DNA from 3 places in the Streptomyces sp. NPDC058685 genome. Region 3 is predicted to be linked to each of the others. Evidence: predicted binding sites of a transcription regulator. Region 3 holds the regulator's gene; each other region holds the start of a gene.
What was found. Region 3 encodes HrcA, which represses chaperone genes, less so after heat shock. Its sites were predicted from a motif close to TTNGCACTCNGNNNNNCNGAGTGCNAA; they were not measured.

Region 1 (7,448 bases), on a different contig from region 3:
GTGAAGAACATGGCTGGAAGTTAGGCGGGTGGCGTGATGGCCGGTTGAGTGCGCGGTGAGAGAAGCATGAGAACGCCCGAGCCACCCTCACCACCCGTTCACGGCAGCCGGCCCTCCGCGTTGAGCTGCCGCACCCGTGCCCTCAGCACCTCGGCGGGCGGCGCCGGCCGTACGTCCTCGGGCGGGCAGTCCCACTCCCGCCCGCCGCCCACGGGCCGCAGCTGCACACAGGTACCGACGCGGCCCATGACCAGCCCCACGCGCCCGTCCCGGACATCGACGGCGTACGTGCCCGCCTCCGGCACCTGCCCGCTCACTTCTCCAGCCCCTGAAGCACCGCCGCAAGCCGCAGCGCGGTGTCGAGGTTGCAACGCCCCAGCTCCACCAAGGGATACGGCGCCGAACTCGCCAGCGACACCAGATCGACCCGCAACGACGGCAGCGTCACCGACACCACGTCGAGGCCCTGCCGCAACTGGGCCACCACCTCCTCGGCGGCCCGCAGCCGCTCCGCCGAACGCACCACCATGACCAGGCACCTCCACACTCAGTGTTTGCTTTCCTCACCCAGCGTGTCCGTCACTGGCTAGCCTGAACAGTGACGACGGCCCAACAACGCGACCTGTCGGCCAGGGAGTTGCCTTGCCAGGACCCAAGGATCTCGATCCCTCCTCATCCCCCCGCGCCCTGCTGGGCGCCGAGCTGCGCCACGCACGTGACCAAGCGGGGCTCACCCAGGACGAGTTGGGCAGACCACTGTTCGTCAGCGGCTCGTACATCGGCCAGATGGAGGCGGGCACGCGCCGGATGCTGCCCGAGTACGCGCACCAGATAGACGAGATCCTCGGGACGAACGGGTTCTTCACCCGCAACTGCGAGGTGTCCAACAAGTCGCGCTACCCGGACCACTTCGCCGAGGCGGCGGAAGCGGAGGCGACCGCGACGACGATCAGGGAGTACGCGCCGCTGCTGGTGCCGGGGCTGCTCCAGACGGAGGCGTACGCGCGGGCGGTGTTCCGGGCGTACCAGCCGACGGCGACCCAGGACGTCATCGACGAGCTGGTGGAGGCCCGGCTGGACCGGGCGCGGCTGCTGACCCATCCAACAAAGCCTCAGTTGTGGGCGGTTCTGGACGAGGCGGTTTTACGGAGGCAGGTCGGCGGGGCGGCAGTTATGGCGGAGGCGCTGGAGCACGTCGTGGAACTGGCGCGGCGGCACCGGATCATCGTGCAGGTGATGCCGTTCGAGGCGGGTGCGCACGCGGCCTCTGATGGCGGTCTCAAACTCATGACGTTCCCCGATGCGCCACCGCTCGCCTACGTAAACGGTTTGGGCACCGGCCAGTTGGTGGACGATCCGGCCACGGTCACTCGCCACGAACTGTCCTACGATCTGGTCGGGGCCACCGCACTGTCACCGGAAACGTCCTTGGCCTTGATCTCGTCAGTGGCGGAGGATTACGCACATGAGGATCAGCAACCCTGAGTTCGACCTGGCAACAGCGGTCTGGCACAAGTCCAGCTACAGCGGCGGCGACGGCGGCAACTGCCTGGAGATGGCCACCTGGCGCAAGTCGACCCACAGCGACGGCAGTGGCGGCAACTGCCTCGAAGTCGCCGACAGCACGCCCGGGGTCGTTCCCGTACGTGACTCCAAGAACAACGGCGGCCCCGAACTCGTGTTCAGAGCCGCCGCCTGGTCCGCCTTCGTCGCCGGTCTGCAGCGCGACTAGCAGGCCTTGTCGCGTGCCGGGCGTTCACCGGTGAGCAGGAAGGTGGTCACGGCGTCGTCCCCGCAGGCGTTGCCGTTGGCGACGTAGGCACCGTGGCCCACGGTGTCGACCGTGACCATCCGGGCCCGCGCGCCGAACGCCTCGCGCATCTTCAGCGCACCGGCGAGCGGCGTGGAGGGGTCGCGCCGGGTCTGGATCATGAGGACGTTCGAGGGGCCGCCGTCCGGGGTGATGCGGGTGGGCCGCTCGCGCGGCTTGTCCTTCCAGAAGGCGCACAGCCAGATGTTCCTGGGCATGCCCGCGGTGAGGGGGTACTGCGCGCGGCTCCTGGCGACGTCACGGGCGTAGGGGGCCGGGTCGGTGGCCGGCCAGGCGTCGACGTCGTTGCAGATGGTGGCACCGGTGACGGCGACCGAGTTCTGCATGACCTGGTCCGGGGGCGTGTTCGCGGCGGGGAGTTCGCGGCCGTCGCGGGCGGCGGCCATCAGCTTGGCCAGCGCGGGGAATCGCGTGACGGAGTAGAGGCTGTCCAGCAGGGTCTGCCGCAGGACGTTGCCGTTGAGTTCCGCCGGGTTGGCGCCGGCCCACGGGATCGGTGCACGGTCGAGGCGGGTGGCGAGCGCGAGGAACATCGGCCGGACCTCGGCGGACGTCGCGGCGAGGCGGTCGGGGTTGGCGGGGTCCGCGGCCCAGGCGGCGAAGTCGGGGAAGGCGTCCTCGACGGCGATCTCGTAGTTGGCGAGCCAGCCGCGGGCCACCCGCTTCGGGTCGGGGTCGCCGCTGCTGTCCAGGACCCAGCGGTCGGTGCGGTGGGGGAACATCTGGGCGTAGACGGCTCCCACGTACGTCCCGTACGACAGACCCCAGGCGGACAGCCTGCGCTCGCCGAGTGCCTGCCGGATGCGGTCGATGTCCCGGGCCTCGTTGCGGGTGCTGATGCTGCGCATCACCTCGCCCCCGTTCGTGGCGCAGGCGGCGGCGAGGCGGCGGGCGGTCTCGGTGTTCTTGTCGATGCTGCCGTCCGCGGCGGGCCACCCTCTGACGTTCACCAGGGAGAGATCGTCGTGGGTGAGGCCGCAGCTCACCGGTGTGCTGCGGCCGACGCCGCGCGGGTCGAAGCCCACGATGTCGTAGGCGTCGCGCACCGACTGGGGCAGCTTCTTCCCCTTGCCCGAGGGATCGTTGATGCTGGAGCCGCCGGGTCCTCCGGGGATGATCAGCAGGGTGCCGCGTCGTCTGTCGGGGCTCTCGCTGCGGATGCGGGAGACGGCGAGGGTGATCCGCGGCCCGCGGGGCTTCGCGTGGTCGAGCGGTACGGAGATGTCCGCGCACTCCTGGCGCGGGTCGAGTCCCGTACCGGTGCATTTCTCCCAGCGGACTGCCGGGTCCGGCCGGGGAGTTGAGGCCGACGCGGGCGCCGGGAGGGCGAGGAGCGTCGTCGCCAGGACCGGGAGGGTGAGCGCCGCCGCGGTGAAGCCGGATGTCGTACTGCCGAGGATTCGCATGTGATGACCCTCGCGGAACCGGCGCCCGGCTCCCACGGTGCCTCCTGGCCTGTTCCCAGGGGGGTTTGCCCCACCCGGCCCGTAGGGGCCGCGCCCGCGGTGGACGACGTCCGGCACCCACCCGCGGTACCGCACCGAACCGGTCCGGCAGGGCCGTGGGCATGTCCATCCTCGACAACGGCACACCCTTCCCCGGCCGAGGCCACATTCAGACGGGGCGAGCCGGGCGCCCCACAACGCGCCCGAGGGCGGCACCTCCTGGGAGAGAGGTGCCGCCCTCGGTCAAGGACGGGTCCGATCCGTGAAGGATCAGAAGTCCATGTCACCGCCCGGCATGCCGCCCGGAGCGGCCGCGGAGGCCTTCTCCGGCTTGTCGGCGATGACGGCCTCGGTGGTGAGGAACAGCGCCGCGATGGAGGCCGCGTTCTGCAGGGCAGAGCGGGTCACCTTCGCGGGGTCGATGATGCCTTCGGCGATCATGTCGACGTACTCACCGGTCGCGGCGTTCAGACCGTGGCCGACGGGCAGGTTGCGGACCTTCTCGACGATGACGCCACCCTCGAGACCACCGTTGACGGCGATCTGCTTGAGCGGGGCCTCCAGCGCGAGCTTCACGGCGTTGGCGCCGGTCGCCTCGTCGCCCGTGAGCTCGAGCTTCTCGAAGACCGAGGAAGCCTGGAGCAGAGCCACGCCACCACCGGCGACGATGCCCTCCTCGACGGCGGCCTTGGCGTTGCGCACCGCGTCCTCGATGCGGTGCTTGCGCTCCTTGAGCTCGACCTCGGTCGCGGCACCGGCCTTGATGACGGCCACGCCGCCGGCCAGCTTCGCGAGGCGCTCCTGGAGCTTCTCGCGGTCGTAGTCCGAGTCGCTGTTCTCGATCTCGGCACGGATCTGGTTGACGCGACCCTGGACCTGGTCGCTCTCACCGGCACCGTCGACGATCGTGGTCTCGTCCTTGGTGATGACGACCTTGCGGGCGCGGCCCAGCAGGTCCAAGCCGGCGTTCTCGAGCTTGAGGCCGACCTCCTCGGAGATGACCGTGCCGCCCGTGAGGATGGCGATGTCGTTCAGCATCGCCTTGCGGCGGTCGCCGAAGCCCGGGGCCTTGACGGCGACGGACTTGAAGGTGCCACGGATCTTGTTGACGACCAGGGTGGAAAGGGCCTCGCCCTCGACGTCCTCCGCGATGATCAGCAGCGGCTTGCCGGACTGCATGACCTTCTCGAGCAGCGGAAGGAGGTCCTTCACGTTGCCGATCTTGGAGTTGACGATCAGGATGTACGGGTCGTCGAGCGACGCCTCCATACGCTCCATGTCGGTGGCGAAGTACGCCGAGATGTAGCCCTTGTCGAAGCGCATACCCTCGGTGAGCTCCAGCTCCAGACCGAAGGTCTGGGACTCCTCGACGGTGATGACGCCTTCCTTGCCGACCTTGTCCATCGCCTCGGCGATGAGCTCGCCGATCTGGGTGTCGGCGGCGGAGATGGAGGCCGTCGAAGCGATCTGCTCCTTGGTCTCCACGTCCTTGGCCTGCTCCAGCAGGGCGCCGGAGACGGCCTCGACGGCACGCTCGATGCCGCGCTTGAGGGCCATCGGGTTGGCGCCGGCCGCCACGTTGCGCAGGCCCTCGCGGACGAGCGCCTGGGCGAGGACGGTCGCGGTGGTCGTACCGTCACCGGCGACGTCGTCCGTCTTCTTGGCGACTTCCTTGACCAGCTCGGCGCCGATCTTCTCGTACGGGTCCTCGAGCTCGATCTCCTTGGCGATGGACACACCATCGTTGGTGATCGTGGGGGCGCCCCACTTCTTCTCGAGGACGACGTTGCGACCCTTGGGGCCAAGGGTGACCTTGACGGCGTCGGCGAGCTGGTTCATCCCGCGCTCGAGACCGCGCCGTGCCTCCTCGTCGAACGCGATGATCTTGGCCATGTGAAGTGGTCCTCCCGGACTTGGGGGTCCCCCCGCGCCCGCAGGGCTACGGGGGAGGATTGCTTCCGGACCGCGCTGGCGCCCGCGACGGACGGCCTGAGAGCCGTACGGTTCCTTGCCCCGACGGCCCTCGGACCTCACCGGCCCGGTCCATAAAGTTGTCACTCTCACCTGCAGAGTGCTAACGCCAATGATTAGCACTCGACCCCCTCGAGTGCAAGCGGCTTCGACGAAGCCCCGACGAGGGGCGGCGGGTTCGAATCCGCCCGCCCCGGGCATGCACGAGGGGCCCGCCTCCCTGGTGGGATGCGGGCCCCTCGTGAGTGTCGCGTGAGTGCGTCGGTGGCCGATCGCGCCGAGATCAGACGGCGAGCTTGACCATGTCCGCCTGCGGACCCTTCTGGCCCTGCGAGATCTCGAACTCGACTCGCTGACCCTCCTCCAGGGTGCGGTAGCCGTCCATCTGGATCGCGCTGTAGTGGACGAAAACATCCGCACCACCGTCGACCGCGATGAAGCCGTACCCCTTCTCCGCGTTGAACCACTTGACGGTGCCCTGAGCCATGCCTAACTCCCCTATTACTGGCCCTTGCACAGGACCGCACTTCGCGGACCCGGGTCATACCTCACCGCCGAGAATTCCCTCCGCCAGAGGTGGAAGGAGGCCCTCGGGATGTGCGCCGGAACGCGTCGACCGCGGCTGAATGTATCTGTCCAACTGCCCTCTGCAACAGGTCAATCGGACGAGAAATCTGGGCGCGCGGGAACGGACCTTTGACGCTAATTCAAGAAGATCCAGGGCAACTCGGGCCCGGCAAATGACACTTAAGAGGCATTTTGATCGCCCACATTGGCTGCTTCTTGTCGCGCCAGGGCGCATTCTCATATGCGGCGGGCACGGGCAGCGGCGGGGACTTCCCCAACTGTACCGCGCTCAACCATGCAGAATTGCCCCCTCCGCTTCTCTCGCGGAGGGGGCAACAGCGGTGACGGTGCGTATCAGCCGCCGGCGACGGCGGGGATGATCGAAATGCCGGCGCCGTCGGGCGTGGCGGTCTCGAGACCCTGCTCGAAACGGACGTCGTCGTCGTTGACGTAGACGTTCACGAAGCGGCGCAGCTTGCCCTGGTCGTCCAGGACACGGGCGGCGATACCGGTGTGGTTCTTCTCCAGGTCGGCGATGACCTCGGAGAGCGTCGCGCCCTCCGCCGGGACCTCGGCCTGGCCGCCCGTGTACGTGCGGAGGATGGTGGGGATGCGGACGTTGACGCTCATGCTGCGTGCCTTCCTTGAGTCTCGGGGGTGTCAGCCGGCCAGGCCGGCGTCGCGGAACGCGTCCAGGCTCGGGCGGATGGTCGCGCTGGGGCCGGTGGTCGGCGCGACCGCGTCCAGGGTCTTGAGACCGTCGCCGGTGTTGAGCACGACGGTGGTGAGCGCCGGGTCGAGCACGCCCGCCTCGAGCAGCTTCCGCGTCACACCCACAGTCACGCCACCCGCCGTCTCGGCGAAGATGCCCTCGGTACGGGCGAGCAGCTTGATCGCGTCGACGATCTGCTCGTCGTCGACGTCCTCCACGAAGCCGCCCGTGCGGCGCGCGATGTCGAGGACGTACGGGCCGTCGGCGGGGTTGCCGATCGCCAGCGACTTGGCGATGGTGTTCGGCTTCTGCGGACGGACCACGTCGTGCCCGGCCTTGAAGGCCGTCGACACCGGCGAGCAGCCCTCGGCCTGAGCGCCGAAGATCTTGTACGGCTTGTCCTCGACCAGGCCGAGCTTGATCAGCTCCTGGAGACCCTTGTCGATCTTCGTGAGCTGCGAACCCGAGGCGATCGGGATGACGATCTGGTCGGGCAGCCGCCAGCCGAGCTGCTCGCAGATCTCGTAGGCGAGGGTCTTGGAGCCCTCTCCGTAATACGGCCGAAGATTGACGTTGACAAAACCCCAGCCCTCACCGAGCGGGTCGCCGATGAGCTCGGAGCAGAAGCGGTTGACGTCGTCGTAGTTGCCCTCGATGCCGACCAGTTCGCCGCCGTACACCGCGGCCATGACGACCTTGCCCTGCTCCAGGTCGTGCGGGATGAACACGCAGGAGCGGAAGCCGGCGCGCGCGGCGGCGGCGCCGACCGCGCCCGCGAGGTTGCCGGTGGAGGAGCAGGAGAGCGTGGTGAAGCCGAAGGCACGGGCGGCCTCGACGGCGATCGCGACGACACGGTCCTTGAAGGAGTGCGTCGGGTTGCCGGAGTCGTCCTTGATGTGGAGACCGCCGGTCACGCCCAGCT
Region 2 (7,448 bases), on a different contig from region 3:
GGCTGGTGGGCCTCGCCGACACCGATCCGCACCTGGTCGCGCACGATCTGGCCGCCCCCACCCCCCGGGTCGCCTCGGCGCTCGCCACCGCCGAGGTCCTGCTGACCTGCTGGGGCGCGCCCGTGCTCACCGCCGAGGTGCTCGACTCGGCGCCCCGGCTGCGTGCCGTCGTCCACGCGGCCGGCTCCGTCAAGCACCACGTCACGGACGCCTGTTGGGAACGCGGCATCACCGTGGCCTCCGCCGCGTCCGCCAACGCGCTGCCCGTCGCCGAGTACACGCTCGCCGCCGTCCTCTTCGCGGGTAAACGGGTGCTGCGTTCGGCCCAGCAGTACGGCCGGCTGCGTGCCGCGCACGACTGGCGGGAGGAACTGGCCGGTGCCGGGAACTTCCGCGGCACCGTCGGGATCGTCGGCGCGTCCCGCATCGGCCGCCGGGTGACCGAGCTGCTGCGCCCCTTCGACCTGGACGTGCTGCTGTACGACCCGTACGTCGGCGCCGCAGAAGCCGAGGCGCTCGGTGCCGTGAAGGCGGAGCTCGACGACCTGTGCGCCGCCAGTCCCATCGTCTCGGTCCATGCCCCCGAACTGGCGAGTACTCGCCATATGATCGACGCCCGCCGGCTCGCGCTGATGCCGGACGGCGCGACACTGATCAACACCTCGCGCGGCTCGCTGGTCGACCAGGACGCGCTGCTGCGCGAACTGGTGCCGGGCCGGCTGCACGCCGTACTCGACGTCACCGAGCCGGAGATCCCGTCCGCGGACTCCCCGCTCTACACCCTGCCGAACGTGCTGCTGACCCCCCATGTCGCCGGCTCGCTCGGCAACGAGCTGCACCGGATGACGGAGCACGCACTCGACGAACTGGAGCGGTACGGCAAGGGCCTGCCGTTCGAGGAGCCGGTTCACGCGCAGACGCTGGGCCATTCCGCGTAGGAGGCCCGGAGACCCGGACCCGGACCCAGACCCGGACCCGGACCCGGACCCGCCCCAGCAAGCGGAGCCCGACTCTCCGGCCGGAGGCTGTCACATCCCGCCCGTTTCCCGCGTCATCCCTACGAGGACGACGACGGAGGAATGAGCGATGGATGACCAAGAGGTCCTGGCGGAGCGTTTCCACGCCGACCGGCCCCACCTCAAGGCAGTGGCCTATCGGATGCTCGGCTCACTGAGCGAGGCGGACGACGCCGTGCAGGAAGCCTGGTTCAGGCTCCACCGCGCCGACACGAGCGCGGTCGAGAATCTGAGCGGCTGGCTGACGACGGTGGTCGGCCGGGTCTGCCTCGACATGCTGCGCTCGCGCAAGTCCCGCCGCGAGGAGTCTTGGGACGTACGCGTTCCGGATCCCGTGGTGCACCGGGAGGGCACGGTCGACCCCGAGCACGAGGTGCTGATGGCCGACTCGGTCGGGCTCGCGCTGCTCGTGGTGCTGGAGACCCTCGGGCCCGCGGAGCGTCTCGCCTTCGTCCTGCACGACATGTTCGCGCTGCCCTTCGAGGAGATCGCCCCCATCGTCGGACGCACCCCTGCCGCCACCCGGCAGCTCGCCAGCCGGGCCCGTCGCCGGGTGCAGGGCACGACCTCCGTACCCGACGATCAGAACCGCCAGCGCGAAGTCGTCGACGCGTTCATCGCCGCGTCGCGCGGAGGCGACTTCGACGCGCTGGTGGCGCTGCTCGACCCGGACGTGGTGCTGCGCGCGGATGCCGGGGCCCTGCCGGCGATGCCGTCCCGCGAGGTGCGCGGTGCACGTCAGGTCGCCGGACAGGCGCTCGCCTTCCAGCAGTTTTCGCAGTTCTCACGGCGCGTGCTCGTCAACGGCGGTGCCGGAATCGTCACCGCGCCGGGCGGCCGGACGCTGTCGGTCATGGGCTTCACCATCACGGGCGGAAAGATCGTCGCGATCGACATCCTGGCCGATCCGGACCGGCTGAGCCGACTCGATCTGACCTTCATCGGCGACTGATCCGTACCCGCCGTCGGGCCCGGCAGGCACTCTTCGCTCTCCCCCGCCGGGCCCGGCAGGCACCGACCGCTCCACCGCCGGGCCCGGCGAACACCCCCAGCGGGCGCGGAGAAACACCGAGCCCGGTGCCCCCGCGACGGGGACACCGGGCTCGGTGGTGATGTCGGACGTCAGGCGTCGGACGTCAGTGGGAGTGGCCGTGACCGTGGCCGTGGCCCGCGTCGGCCTCGTCCTCCGCCGGCTTCTCGACGACCAGGGTCTCGGTCGTGAGCAGCAGGGAGGCGATGGACGCGGCGTTCTCCAGGGCGGAGCGCGTGACCTTGACCGGGTCGATGACGCCGGCCTTCACCAGGTCGCCGTACTCGCCGGTCGCGGCGTTGAAGCCCTGGCCCTTGTCGAGCTCCGCCACCTTCGCGGTGATGACGTAGCCCTCGAGGCCCGCGTTCTCGGCGATCCAGCGCAGCGGCTCGACGGCGGCGCGGCGGACGACGGCGACACCGGTGGCCTCGTCGCCCTCCTTGCCGAGGTTGCCGTCGAGGACCTTGACCGCGTGGACGAGCGCGGAGCCACCACCGGAGACGATGCCCTCCTCGACCGCGGCGCGGGTCGCGGAGATGGCGTCCTCCAGACGGTGCTTCTTCTCCTTGAGCTCCACCTCGGTGGCGGCGCCGACCTTGATCACGCACACGCCGCCGGCCAGCTTCGCGAGGCGCTCCTGGAGCTTCTCGCGGTCCCAGTCGGAGTCCGTGGACTCGATCTCGGCCTTGATCTGGTTGATACGGCCGGCGACGTCGTCCTGGTTGCCGCCACCGTCGACGATGGTGGTGTCGTCCTTCGTCACCGTCACGCGGCGGGCGCTGCCCAGCACGTCGAGACCGGCCTGGTCGAGCTTGAGGCCGACCTCCTCGGAGATGACGGTCGCGCCGGTGAGGCTCGCCATGTCCTGGAGCATCGCCTTGCGGCGGTCGCCGAAGCCCGGGGCCTTCACCGCGACGGCGTTGAAGGTGCCACGGATCTTGTTGACGACGAGGGTGGAGAGCGCCTCGCCCTCGACGTCCTCGGCGATGATCAGCAGCGGCCGCGAGCCACCCGCCTGGATGACCTTCTCCAGCAGCGGCAGCAGGTCCTGGATCGAGGAGACCTTGCCCTGGTTGATCAGGATGTACGGGTCGTCGAGGACGGCCTCCATACGCTCCTGGTCGGTGACCATGTACGGCGAGAGGTAGCCCTTGTCGAAGGCCATGCCCTCGGTGAACTCCAGCTCCAGGCCGAAGGTGTTGGACTCCTCGACGGTGATGACACCGTCCTTGCCGACCTTGTCCATCGCCTCGGCGATGAGCTCGCCGACCTGCTGGTCCTGCGCGGAGAGCGCGGCCACGGCGGCGATGTCGGCCTTGTCGTCGATCGGCCGGGCGGTCGCGAGGAGCTCCTCGGACACGGCCTTGACCGCGGCGTCGATGCCCTTCTTCAGGGCGGCCGGGGAGGCACCCGCGGCGACGTTGCGCAGGCCCTCGCGGACCAGCGCCTGGGCCAGCACGGTGGCGGTGGTGGTGCCGTCACCAGCGATGTCGTTGGTCTTGGTCGCCACCTCCTTCACCAGCTGGGCGCCCAGGTTCTCGTACGGGTCCTCGACCTCGACCTCACGGGCGATGGTGACACCGTCGTTGGTGATGGTGGGTGCGCCGAACTTCTTGTCGATGACGACGTTGCGGCCGCGGGGGCCGATCGTCACCTTGACCGTGTCGGCAAGCTTGTTGACGCCGCGCTCGAGGGCGCGACGGGCGTCCTCGTCGAACTTCAGGATCTTCGCCATGGAGCGATTCAGCCCTCTCGGAAAGCTGGGGGTGAACGAACTGCGCCCCCGGTCGCCCGGCCCTCTCGGGGTCGCGCGGGCCGGGGGCGCAGCTCACAAGCACAAACTATGTGGTGAATTACTTCTCGACGATCGCGAGCACGTCGCGGGCCGAGAGGACGAGGTATTCCTCGCCGTTGTACTTCACCTCGGTGCCGCCGTACTTGCTGTACAGAACGACATCGCCGGTCTGGACGTCGAGCGGCAGGCGCTCGCCGTTCTCGAAGCGACCCGGGCCCACGGCGAGGACGACGCCCTCCTGGGGCTTCTCCTTCGCGGTGTCCGGGATGACCAGGCCGGAGGCCGTGGTCTGCTCGGCGTCGAGCGGCTGGACCACAATGCGGTCCTCGAGCGGCTTGATGGCAACCTTGGAGCTGGCGGTCGTCACGATCCGACCTCCCCCTTCGGAGATCTCACGGGGTTAACTGAGCAGAGGTGGCGACCAGGTCGATCCGTCGTCGCGGGTGCCGGACCTGCCTGTCGCTGTGTTGGCACTCTCCGGTGGGGAGTGCCAGTGCCGAGACTATGACTGCGATTAGCACTCGGTCAAGCGGAGTGCCAATTCACCACCCTGCGGCGGCCCGATCCGCCCGTGTGGGGGAAACGCACGGGCGGCGCGGGGCGTTCCCCCGGGCCGGGCGTGTCAGGGGACCGGGCATGCCGGGGGCCGGCCCGGGGACTGCCCCTCACGGGCGACCGGGCGCGGCTTCGCGTGCACGGCCCGGCCGGGCTTCGGGCGTACGGCCCGGCGCCGCGGCGTCCGCACGGTGCGGGCGATGAGCGCGATGAGTGCCGTGGGCGCGATGGACCCGGTGGATACGGCTCAGCAGCCGGGTCGCCGGTTCGGCCGGACCGGGAGCGTCGAGGCCCTGCGGGCGGACACGGCCGTCACCGGCGCGCGGCGGCCCCGGAAGTGCGTCCACTCGGCGTGCCGCCGGCGCCGCGGCCCCCGGCTCGACCTTCTCGACCGCTCTGCGGCCGAGCCGTTCGAGCGGGTCCACGGACGCCGGGGCACAGCCGACACAGACGAGCAGCGCACCGGCGACGACCGCCGTGGCGGCCGACGGCCGGAGCGCGCGGCTCATACGTAGTCCTCCAGTTTGGCCACGGCGTACCCCTTGTCGGTCACCGTCTTCATGACCTTGCGGATCATGTCGGGCATCGTGCCCTTCCACTCGTCGCTGCCGCGGAAGTGGGTGAGGATGATGTCGCCCGGGTGCAGATCCCGGTCCCACTCGCGCCATTCCATGTGGTCGGGGAACGCCTCGGCGGCCCACAGCGGCACCGCCTTGACGCCGCACGAGCGCGCGGCCCGCAGGGTGTCCCGGTTGTAGTTGCCGTACGGCGGCCGGAAGAGCGGCGGCCGCTTCCCGTACCGCTTCTCGAGCTTGTCCTGCTGGTCGCAGATCTCCCGCTTCTGCGCGGCGTAGGAAAGACCGGGCAGGTAGCGGTGGTTGAGGGTGTGATTGTGCAGCGAGACCCCGCGGTCCTGCATCCGCTGGAAGTAGTCGTAGTCGTCGTTGATGACGTAGTCGCTGAGGAACGCGCTGTACGGGATCCGCAGATCGCTCATCATCCGCAGCAGGTCGGGGTCCTTCTCCGAGCCGTCGTCGATCGTCAGGAAGACGATCTTCTCCTTGACCGGCACGGTCGTGAAGACGGGCGGCATCGACTCCTGCCCCTCGACCTCGAAGCCCTTGCGGGTGGTGATCTTCGGCTTGACGGCGGGCGGCGGGGGCGCGGCCAGCGGGGTGCGGGCGAGGCCCCACTTCTTCGCGGCGGCGGCCCGAGCCGTCTGGTCACGCTTGATCCGGGCCGCGCGGGCGGCGAGCGCCCCGGCCGCGCCGGCCTCCTTCCGGACCTCGGGACCGCGGTCGGCCTTCGGGCCGCCGGCCCCGTCCGTGGACTCGGCCGCGCAGGCGGAGCCGAACAGGGCGACGAGCAGGGCGGCCGCGACGGCACGGCGGTGCGCCCGGCCGCGACGCGATCGGGTGGTTTTTGCTGGCATGTTTCCGTTTTGTCCGACTAGCTGCATGGCGCTGGATCCTGTCAGCACGGATCCCGGTGGCCGGGCCGACACCTCCACCCGCGGGCACACCATCGCCCACCTGGCCCACAATGGGCCGGTGAACGACCTCCCACTCTTCGCCGCCCTCCGCTCCGAGGAAGGCCGGACCCTGCTCGCCGCCCTGCGGGACCACGACCCGGCCGAGGAACTGGCGATCGCCACCCGGCTGCGCCGCGAACACCCCACCGAGCTGGTCTCGGCGGCCCTCGGTCAGGCGCGGCTGCGGCAGCGGGCGGTGGCGAAGTTCGGCGACCAGGACGCGTACCGGATGTACTTCACGCCGAACGGCGTCGAGCAGTCGACGCGTAAGCCGGTCGCGGAGTACCGGGCCCGGCGCTTCGGGGAACTCGGCACGGCCGAGGTCACCGACCTGTGCTGTGGGATCGGCGGCGACGCGATCGCCCTGGCCCGGGCCGGCATCCACGTACTCGCGGTGGAACGCGACCCGCTGACGGCGGAGACGGCGCGCGCGAACGCGGACGCGCTGGAGCTCGGCGACCGGATCGAGGTGCGCTGCGCGGACGTCACGCAGATCGCGGCCGGACCGGGTGCGGTGTTCCTGGACCCGGCACGCCGGGGAGGCCGGGGCCGCATCTTCGACCCCGAGGCGTACTCCCCTCCGCTGTCCTGGGCGATCGAGGCGGTACGCCGGGCGGGCACCGGCGCGGTGAAGATCGCTCCCGGCATCCCGCACGAACTGATCCCGGACGACGCCGAGGCGGAGTGGATCTCGGACGGCGGCGACGTGAAGGAGGCGGTGCTCTGGTTCGGCACAACCCCCGGCACCCGCCGCGCGACCCTGCTCCCGGGCCCGCACTCCCTGCCCGGCCGCGGCCTGCCGGACCCGGTGGTCCGCACGGTGGGCCGCTACCTCTACGAGCCGGACGGCGCGGTGATCCGGGCGCACCTGGTGGCGGAGGTGGCGGAGGACCTGAACGGCGGCCTGATCGACGAGACGATCGCGTACATCACGTCGGACGACCTGCGCCCGACGCCGTTCGCCACCGCGTACGAGATCACGGACGAACTCCCCTTCAACCTCAAGAAGCTGAAGGCGCTTCTGCGGGAGCGGGAGGTCGGCAACCTGACGGTGAAGAAGCGCGGCTCGGCGGTGGAGCCGGAGGAACTGCGCAGGAAGGTGAAACCGCAGGGGAGGAACGCGGCGACGGTGTTCCTGACGAGGGTGGCGGGGGCGCCGACGATGCTGGTGGGGCGTCCGGCGTAGCGCACCGGACAGAGACTGGCGAATGCCGGCTCGGCGAATCGTCGCAAGTGCTGGCGCGGTACTAGGAGTTCACGGGACTACCGACGCAGCGGGCGGAGGACGTCGCCGGCACTCTCATCCCGCCTCTCAGCCCCCGCCTCCTCCCGCAGCGCCGAGCGCAGGCGCCTCACCCGGTCGTGGACCCCAGCGGACGCGGGCGGCGGTGCGGCAAGCCGGACCGTGCCCGTGCCCGTGCACGTGCGGCACAGACCTCCGGGGAGCGACGCCGGTTCGCCCGGGGCTCCGCAGTCCGTGCATTCCAGGATCATGCGAGGGGCCGGGGGTTCCGGTGGGAG
Region 3 (7,448 bases):
GGCGCAAGGGGTCGGCGAGCGGATCAGGCAGGCCGTGCACGACTTCTCGGACACCCCGCTGGGCGACGATCTGGCGCTGCTCGTGCTCCAGGTGCGGTGACGTACGCCTCCGGTGCGGTGACCTGCCTGGACGGCACGGCCCCTGTCCCCGGAGCCCCCGCCCGGCGCGCGGTCCGGGCTTTCGCACCGGTGACGGACAATGGGGGGCATGCCTTCCATACTGCCCGATGGTGAGCCCATGCCCGAGGACGGGGCGCTCCCGGCGTCCGCCCTCGACGGCGCCGGTGACCGGCCACTCGCCTTCTATCTGCATGTGCCGTACTGCGCGACGCGCTGCGGCTACTGCGACTTCAACACCTACACCGCCACCGAGCTGCGCGGCTCGGGCGGTGTACTGGCCTCCCGCGACAACTACGCCGCCACCCTCGCCGACGAGGTGCGCCTCGCCCGCAAGGTGCTCGGCGACGATCCGCGGCCGGTCAGCACGGTGTTCGTCGGAGGCGGTACGCCGACGCTGCTGGACGCCGCCGACCTGGTGTCCATGCTGGGCGCCGTGAGGGAGGAGTTCGGACTCGGGGACGACGCGGAGATCACCACCGAGGCGAATCCCGAGTCCGTCGGTCCGGAGTATCTGGAGCAGCTGCGGGCCGGGGGATTCAACCGGATCTCGTTCGGTATGCAGAGCGCCCGGCAGCACGTCCTGAAGGTGCTGGACCGCACGCACACACCCGGACGCCCCGAGGCCTGCGTCGCGGAGGCCCGCGCCGCCGGCTTCGACCATGTGAACCTCGACCTGATCTACGGCACGCCCGGCGAGAGCGACGACGACTGGCGCGCGTCGCTCGCGGCCGCGGTGGGCGCGGGACCCGACCATGTCTCGGCGTACGCGCTGATCGTGGAGGAGGGCACCCAGCTGGCCCGGCGCATCCGGCGCGGCGAGGTGCCCATGACCGACGACGACGTGCACGCGGACCGCTATCTCATCGCGGACTCCGTGCTGTCCGAGGCGGGCTTCTCCTGGTACGAGGTCTCCAACTGGGCCACCTCCGAGGCCGGCCGCTGTCTGCACAACGAGCTGTACTGGCGCGGCGCCGACTGGTGGGGCGCGGGCCCCGGAGCGCACAGCCATGTGGGCGGGGTGCGCTGGTGGAACGTGAAGCACCCCGGCGCCTACGCGGCGGCGCTGGCCGAGGGGCGCTCGCCCGGAGCGGGCCGCGAACTCCTGTCGGCGGAGGACCGGCGCGTCGAGCGGATCCTGCTGGAGCTGCGGCTGAGGGACGGCGTACCGCTGTCGCTGCTGAAGCCGGCGGGGCTGGCGGCGGCGGGCAAAGCCCTGGCGGACGGGCTGCTGGAGCCCGCGGCCTACGAGGCTGGCTCCGCCGTGCTGACGCTGCGGGGAAGGCTGCTCGCGGACGGAGTCGTCCGGGACCTGGTGGACTGACCCGCCCCTGTCCCGCCGCCCCCGTGGACGGCCACGCCGCTCACTCCGGCGGCAGCGTCACGAAGTCGATCAGCTCCTCGACCCGGCCCAGCAGCTCCGGCTGGAGATCGCGGTAGGACCGCACCCGGGACAGGATGTGCTGCCAGGCGGCGCCGGTGTTCGGGGGCCAGCCCAGCGCGCGGCACACGCCCGTCTTCCAGTCCTGGCCCCGAGGGACGACGGGCCACGCCGCGATTCCCACCGACGACGGCTTCACCGCCTCCCAGATGTCGATGTACGGATGGCCCACCACGAGCACGTGCGGGTCCGTGACCGACGCGGCGATGCGGGACTCCTTGGACCCCGGGACCAGATGGTCGACCAGGACGCCGAGGCAGGCGTCGGGCCCGGGCGCGAAGTCGGCGACGATCGCGGGCAGGTCGTCGACACCCTCCAGGTACTCCACCACCACGCCCTCGATGCGCAGGTCGTCGCCCCACACCCGCTCCACCAGCTCGGCGTCGTGGCGGCCCTCGACGTAGATGCGGCCCGCCCGCGCCACCCTGGCCCGCGCGCCGGGCACGGCGACGGATCCCGAGGCCGTGCGGGCCGGAGCGGCCGGCGCGCCCGCGCCGGGACGGACCAGCGTCACCACCCGGCCCTCCAGCAGAAAGCCCCGCGCGGTCAGCGGGAAGACCCGGTGCTTGCCGAAGCGGTCCTCCAGGGTCACCGTCCCGGCCTCGCAGCCGATCACCGCGCCGCAGAAACCGGTGGTGACCTCCTCCACGACCAGATCCCGGTCGGCGGGGACCTCCGGCACGGCGGAGGGCTTCTTCCAAGGGGGCGTCAGATCGGGGCTGTAGCTGCGCATTCGGCGACGCTACGACACCCCGAAGCGCTCCGCCAGCACGTCACGCTGTGCGCGGACGAACGCCGCGTCCACCACCGCGCCGTGCCCGGGGACGTACAGCGCGTCTTCACCGCCGAGCGCGAGCAGCCGGTCCAGGGCCGCCGGCCAGCGCGACGGCATCGCGTCCGGGCCGGCCTGCGGCTCCCCGGACTCCTCCACCAGATCGCCGCAGAACACCACCTCCCGGTCGCCCGGCACGAGGAGCGCCAGGTCGTGGCCCGTGTGCCCGGGGCCCACATTGGCCAGCAGCACCTGGCGTCCGCCCAGGTCCAGCGTCCGTTCTCCGGTGACCACATGCTGCGGCGCGACCAGCAGATCGGTCGCCTCGGCGGCATCGTCCGGCGCCACGCCGTGCCGTACGGCATCGGACCGGAGCTCGTCACGGTCCCGGCGCAGGACGACATCGACGGCGACCGCGCCGAAGACCTCCACCGCGGAGAAGGCGGCCGTCCCCAGAACATGGTCGAAGTGGGGATGACTCAGTGCGACATGCGTCACTCTGCGGCCGCCCAGCAGCGCCTCCGCCTGGGTGCGCAGCTCCACGCCCTCACGCAGCGTGGACCCCGTGTCGAACAGCAGGACGCCCTCGTCACCGGCGACCAGCCCCACGGTCGCGTCCCAGACGGGCAACCTGCGTCGCCCCACCCCGTCGGCCAGATGCTCCCAGCCGAAGTCTTCCCAACGGACGTTCATAACGCGACGCTACTGGCAACGACCAGCAAAGGCGCGCGGTAGCCTGGTCGGCCGCCTTGCTAGAGCCGTACCCCACGGCCGTACACTGGCACGGGGATTGCTGGCACTCGGACCCGGGGAGTGCCAAGCAGCCACCGAGGAACCAGAGCTGGAGGTGTGCGCGGTGCTCAGTGAACGCAGACTCGAGGTGCTGCGCGCGATCGTCCAGGACTATGTCGGCACCGAGGAACCTGTGGGTTCCAAGGCGCTCACGGAGCGTCACAATCTCGGCGTCTCGCCGGCCACGGTCCGGAACGACATGGCGGTGCTGGAGGACGAGGGCTTCATCGCCCAGCCGCACACCAGTGCCGGCCGCATCCCGACGGACAAGGGCTACCGGCTCTTCGTCGACAAGCTGGCCGGGGTCAAGCCCCTGTCGTCGCCGGAGCGCCGCGCCATCCAGAACTTCCTGGACGGGGCCGTCGACCTCGACGACGTCGTGGGCCGTACGGTACGGCTGCTCGCGCAGCTGACCCGGCAGGTCGCCGTGGTGCAGTACCCGTCGCTGACCCGGTCCACCGTCCGGCACGTGGAGCTCCTCTCCCTGGCGCCCGCCCGGCTGATGCTCGTGCTGATCACGGACACCGGCAGGGTCGAGCAGCGGATGATCGACTGCCCCGCGCCCTTCGGCGACACCTCGCTCGCGGACCTGCGGGCCCGGCTCAACAGCCGGGTCGTCGGGCGCCGTTTCGCGGATGTGCCGCAACTGGTGCAGGACCTGCCGGAATCCTTCGAGTCGGAGGACCGCGGCACGGTCACGACGGTGCTGTCCACTCTGCTCGAGACCCTGGTCGAGGAGACCGAGGAGCGGCTGATGATCGGCGGCACCGCCAATCTGACCCGCTTCGGACACGACTTCCCGCTCACGATCCGGCCGGTGCTGGAGGCGCTGGAGGAGCACGTCGTGCTGCTCAAGCTGCTCGGCGAGGCCAAGGAGTCGGGCGGGATGGGCATGACCGTACGGATCGGTCACGAGAACGCCCATGAGGGCCTCAACTCCACGTCCGTCGTCTCGGTCGGCTACGGTTCGGGCGACGAGGCAGTTGCCAAACTCGGCGTGGTCGGACCGACCCGCATGGACTACCCCGGAACGATGGGAGCGGTACGCGCAGTGGCACGTTACGTCGGACAGATCCTGGCGGAGTCGTAAGTGGCCACGGACTACTACGCCGTACTCGGCGTGCGCCGAGACGCATCCCAGGACGAGATCAAGAAGGCCTTCCGCCGGCTTGCGCGTGAACTCCACCCGGATGTGAATCCGGACCCGAAGACGCAGGAGCGCTTCAAGGAGATCAACGCGGCCTACGAGGTCCTCTCGGATCCGCAGAAGAAGCAGGTCTACGACCTCGGCGGCGACCCGCTGTCCCAGGCGGGCGGCGGTGGCGCCGGAGGCTTCGGCGCCGGTGGCTTCGGGAACTTCTCGGACATCATGGACGCCTTCTTCGGGACGGCGTCGCAGCGAGGGCCGAGGTCGCGCACGCGGCGCGGCCAGGACGCGATGATCCGGCTGGAGATCGACCTCAACGAGGCGGCCTTCGGCACCACGAAGGACATCCAGGTCGACACGGCCGTCGTCTGTACGACGTGTTCGGGCGAGGGCGCGGCGCCGGGCACCTCGGCGCAGACATGTGACATGTGCCGCGGCCGCGGTGAGGTCTCGCAGGTCACGCGGTCCTTCCTGGGCCAGGTCATGACGTCCCGGCCGTGCCCCCAGTGCCAGGGCTTCGGGACCGTCGTCCCGACCCCGTGCCCGGAGTGCGCCGGAGACGGCCGGGTCCGCTCGCGCCGCACGCTGACCGTGAAGATCCCTGCCGGTGTCGACAACGGCACCCGGATCCAGCTCGCGGGCGAGGGCGAGGTCGGCCCCGGCGGCGGCCCCGCCGGCGACCTGTACGTGGAGATCCACGAGCTGGCCCACGGTGTCTTCCAGCGGCGCGGCGACGACCTGCACTGCACGGTCACCATTCCGATGACGGCGGCGGCCCTCGGCACCAAGGTGCCGCTGGAGACGCTCGACGGCATGGAGGAGGTCGACATCCGCCCGGGCACGCAGTCCGGACAGTCGATCCCGCTGCACGGCCGGGGCATCACACATCTGCGCGGCGGCGGTCGGGGCGACCTGATCGTCCACGTCGAGGTGATGACGCCCTCGAAGCTGGACCCGGAGCAGGAGCGGGTCCTGCGGGAGCTGGCGAAGCTGCGCGGCGAGGAGCGGCCGACCGGTCAGTTCCAGCCGGGGCAGCAGGGGTTGTTCTCGCGGCTGAAGGACGCGTTCAACGGACGGTAGAACCGCACGCGGCCCCGGTGTCCGGGGCCGCGTCCGGTCCGATTCGGCGGGGCGGGGCCGACGTGGCACCATGCGTGCATGTCCTCCGCACTGACCGATCTCTGCCGGTATCCGATCGTGCAGGCCCCCATGGCGGGCGGCGCGTCGTCCCCGCAGTTGGCCGCAGCCGTGTCCGAGGCCGGCGGCCTCGGATTCCTGGCCGCCGGATACAAGACCGCGGACGGCATGTACCAGCAGATCAAACAGATCCGCGGGCTCACGAGCCGGCCCTTCGGCGTGAATCTGTTCATGCCGCAGCCCGGTGCGACCGACCCCGCCGCCGTGGAGGTCTACCGGCACCAGCTCGCCGGTGAGGCGGCCTGGTACGAGACACCGCTCGGCGACCCGGACTCCGGTCTGGACGACGGGTACGAGGCCAAGCTCGCGATCCTGCTCGACGACCCCGTCCCGGTCGTCTCCTTCACCTTCGGCTGCCCCAAGCGGGACGTGCTCCAGTCCTTCGCCAAGGCCGGCACCTTCACCGTCGTCACCGTCACCTCGCCCGAGGAGGCGCAGGCCGCGCAGCGGGCGGGCGCGGACGCCGTGTGCGTCCAGGGCGTCGAGGCCGGCGGTCACCAGGGCACGCACCGCGACGACCCGGCGGCCGACGGCAGCGGGGTGGGACTGCTCACCCTCGTCGCGCTGGTCCGCGAGGCCGTTCCGCTGCCGGTGATCGCGGCCGGCGGACTGATGCGCGGCGGTCAGATCGCCGGTGTGCTCGCCGCCGGTGCCGCGGCGGCGCAGCTCGGCACCGCGTTCCTGGTATGCCCCGAGTCCGGCGCGAACGCCCTGCACAAGCAGGCCATGACCAACCCCCTCTTCGTCCGTACCGAACTGACCCGTGCCTTCTCGGGGCGGCCGGCGCGCGGGCTCGTCAACCGCTTCATGCGCGAGCACGGGCCCTACGCCCCCGCCGCGTATCCGCAGGTGCACCATCTGACCAGCGGGCTGCGCAAGGCGGCGGCCAAGGCCGGCGACGCCCAGGGCATGGCGCTGTGGGCCGGGCAGGGGCACCGGCTGGCCCGTGAGCTGCCGGCCGCGCAGCTGGTGGAGGTGCTGGCCGCCGAGCTGGACTCCGCGCGCGCCGCGCTCGCCCTGGACGCCTCCTGATGACCGCACCCGTTTTCCTGGTGGACTCCCTGGAGGGGGTCGCGGCCGGCTCCGCCGTCGTGCTGGACGGTCCCGAGGGACGGCACGCCGTGTCCGTACGCCGGCTCCAGCAGGGTGAGGAGATCGTGCTCACCGACGGGCTCGGGCGCGGGGCGGCCGGTGTCGTGGTGCGGACCGAGGGCAAGGACCGGCTGGAGGTGGAGGTGCGGGACCTCCCGGTCGAGAACGAGCCGGCGCCGCGTATCACCGTTGTCCAGGCGCTGCCCAAGGGCGATCGGGGCGAACTCGCCGTCGAGACCATGACGGAGACCGGCGTCGACGAGGTCGTGCCCTGGCAGGCCGCCCGCTGCATCACGCAGTGGAAGGGTGAGCGGGGCGCGAAGTCGCAGGCGAAATGGCGGGCCACCGCGCGCGAGGCGGGCAAGCAGTCGCGCCGGCTCCGCTTCCCGGAGGTCGCGGACGCAGCAACGACCAAGCAGGTTGCGGCACTTCTGGCCACAGCGGATTTCGCCGCCGTGCTGCACGAGGAGGGCGCGGAACCGCTGGCCACCGCCGAGCTGCCGGCCGAGGGGTCGATCGTGCTGGTCGTGGGCCCCGAGGGCGGGGTGTCCCCGGAGGAACTCGCGGCGTTCGCGGAGGCGGGGGCCAAGCCGTACCGGCTGGGGCGCAGTGTGCTGCGCACCTCGACGGCGGGCACGGCGGCGACGGCGCTGCTGCTGGGCCGGACGGGGCGCTGGGGCTGACCGCCCTGGTGCGCGGGTCGTGGGGGCGGCCGCTCGTGCGCGGCGGGAGAGATCCCGACGCCGTACCCGAAAGCGGCGATTGACCGCAACCGCCCTGTTGCTTCCCGTCCGCCGGTGCCAGTCTCGCTTCATGCGGGGAATGACACTGCGGGAAACGGCACTGCGGGAAACGGCACTGCGGGAAACGGCACTGCGGAGAACCCGACC

Region 1: a site for HrcA is predicted at 5,328-5,354, ahead of groL (chaperonin GroEL). Genes of this name have one in related genera too.
Region 2: a site for HrcA is predicted at 4,356-4,382, ahead of groES (co-chaperone GroES). Genes of this name have one in related genera too.

The regions. Positions count from the first base shown of each region.
Region 1 covers NZ_JBHXSL010000006.1:155,640-163,087, forward strand. Annotated here, with positions in the region: gene ACFWU3_RS07805 (ABC transporter permease) at 1-11, opposite strand, end outside; gene ACFWU3_RS07810 (hypothetical protein) at 99-317, opposite strand; gene ACFWU3_RS07815 (hypothetical protein) at 314-529, opposite strand; gene ACFWU3_RS07820 (helix-turn-helix domain-containing protein) at 643-1,485, shown strand; gene ACFWU3_RS07825 (DUF397 domain-containing protein) at 1,466-1,732, shown strand; gene ACFWU3_RS07830 (alpha/beta hydrolase) at 1,729-3,237, opposite strand; gene groL (chaperonin GroEL) at 3,547-5,169, opposite strand; gene ACFWU3_RS07840 (cold-shock protein) at 5,531-5,734, opposite strand; gene ACFWU3_RS07845 (MoaD/ThiS family protein) at 6,169-6,444, opposite strand; gene thrC (threonine synthase) at 6,475-7,448, opposite strand, start outside.
Region 2 covers NZ_JBHXSL010000001.1:138,841-146,288, reverse strand. Annotated here, with positions in the region: gene ACFWU3_RS00760 (hydroxyacid dehydrogenase) at 1-938, shown strand, start outside; gene sigJ (RNA polymerase sigma factor SigJ) at 1,087-1,968, shown strand; gene groL (chaperonin GroEL) at 2,153-3,781, opposite strand; gene groES (co-chaperone GroES) at 3,900-4,208, opposite strand; gene ACFWU3_RS00740 (hypothetical protein) at 4,507-4,905, opposite strand; gene ACFWU3_RS00735 (polysaccharide deacetylase family protein) at 4,902-5,828, opposite strand; gene ACFWU3_RS00730 (SAM-dependent methyltransferase) at 5,947-7,113, shown strand; gene ACFWU3_RS00725 (hypothetical protein) at 7,191-7,448, opposite strand, start outside.
Region 3 covers NZ_JBHXSL010000009.1:167,280-174,727, reverse strand. Annotated here, with positions in the region: gene ACFWU3_RS11595 (SpoIIE family protein phosphatase) at 1-100, shown strand, start outside; gene hemW (radical SAM family heme chaperone HemW) at 200-1,441, shown strand; gene ACFWU3_RS11585 (DUF3097 domain-containing protein) at 1,482-2,291, opposite strand; gene ACFWU3_RS11580 (MBL fold metallo-hydrolase) at 2,301-3,023, opposite strand; gene hrcA (heat-inducible transcriptional repressor HrcA) at 3,187-4,212, shown strand; gene dnaJ (molecular chaperone DnaJ) at 4,213-5,349, shown strand; gene ACFWU3_RS11565 (nitronate monooxygenase) at 5,428-6,498, shown strand; gene ACFWU3_RS11560 (16S rRNA (uracil(1498)-N(3))-methyltransferase) at 6,498-7,241, shown strand; gene ACFWU3_RS11555 (hypothetical protein) at 7,372-7,448, shown strand, end outside.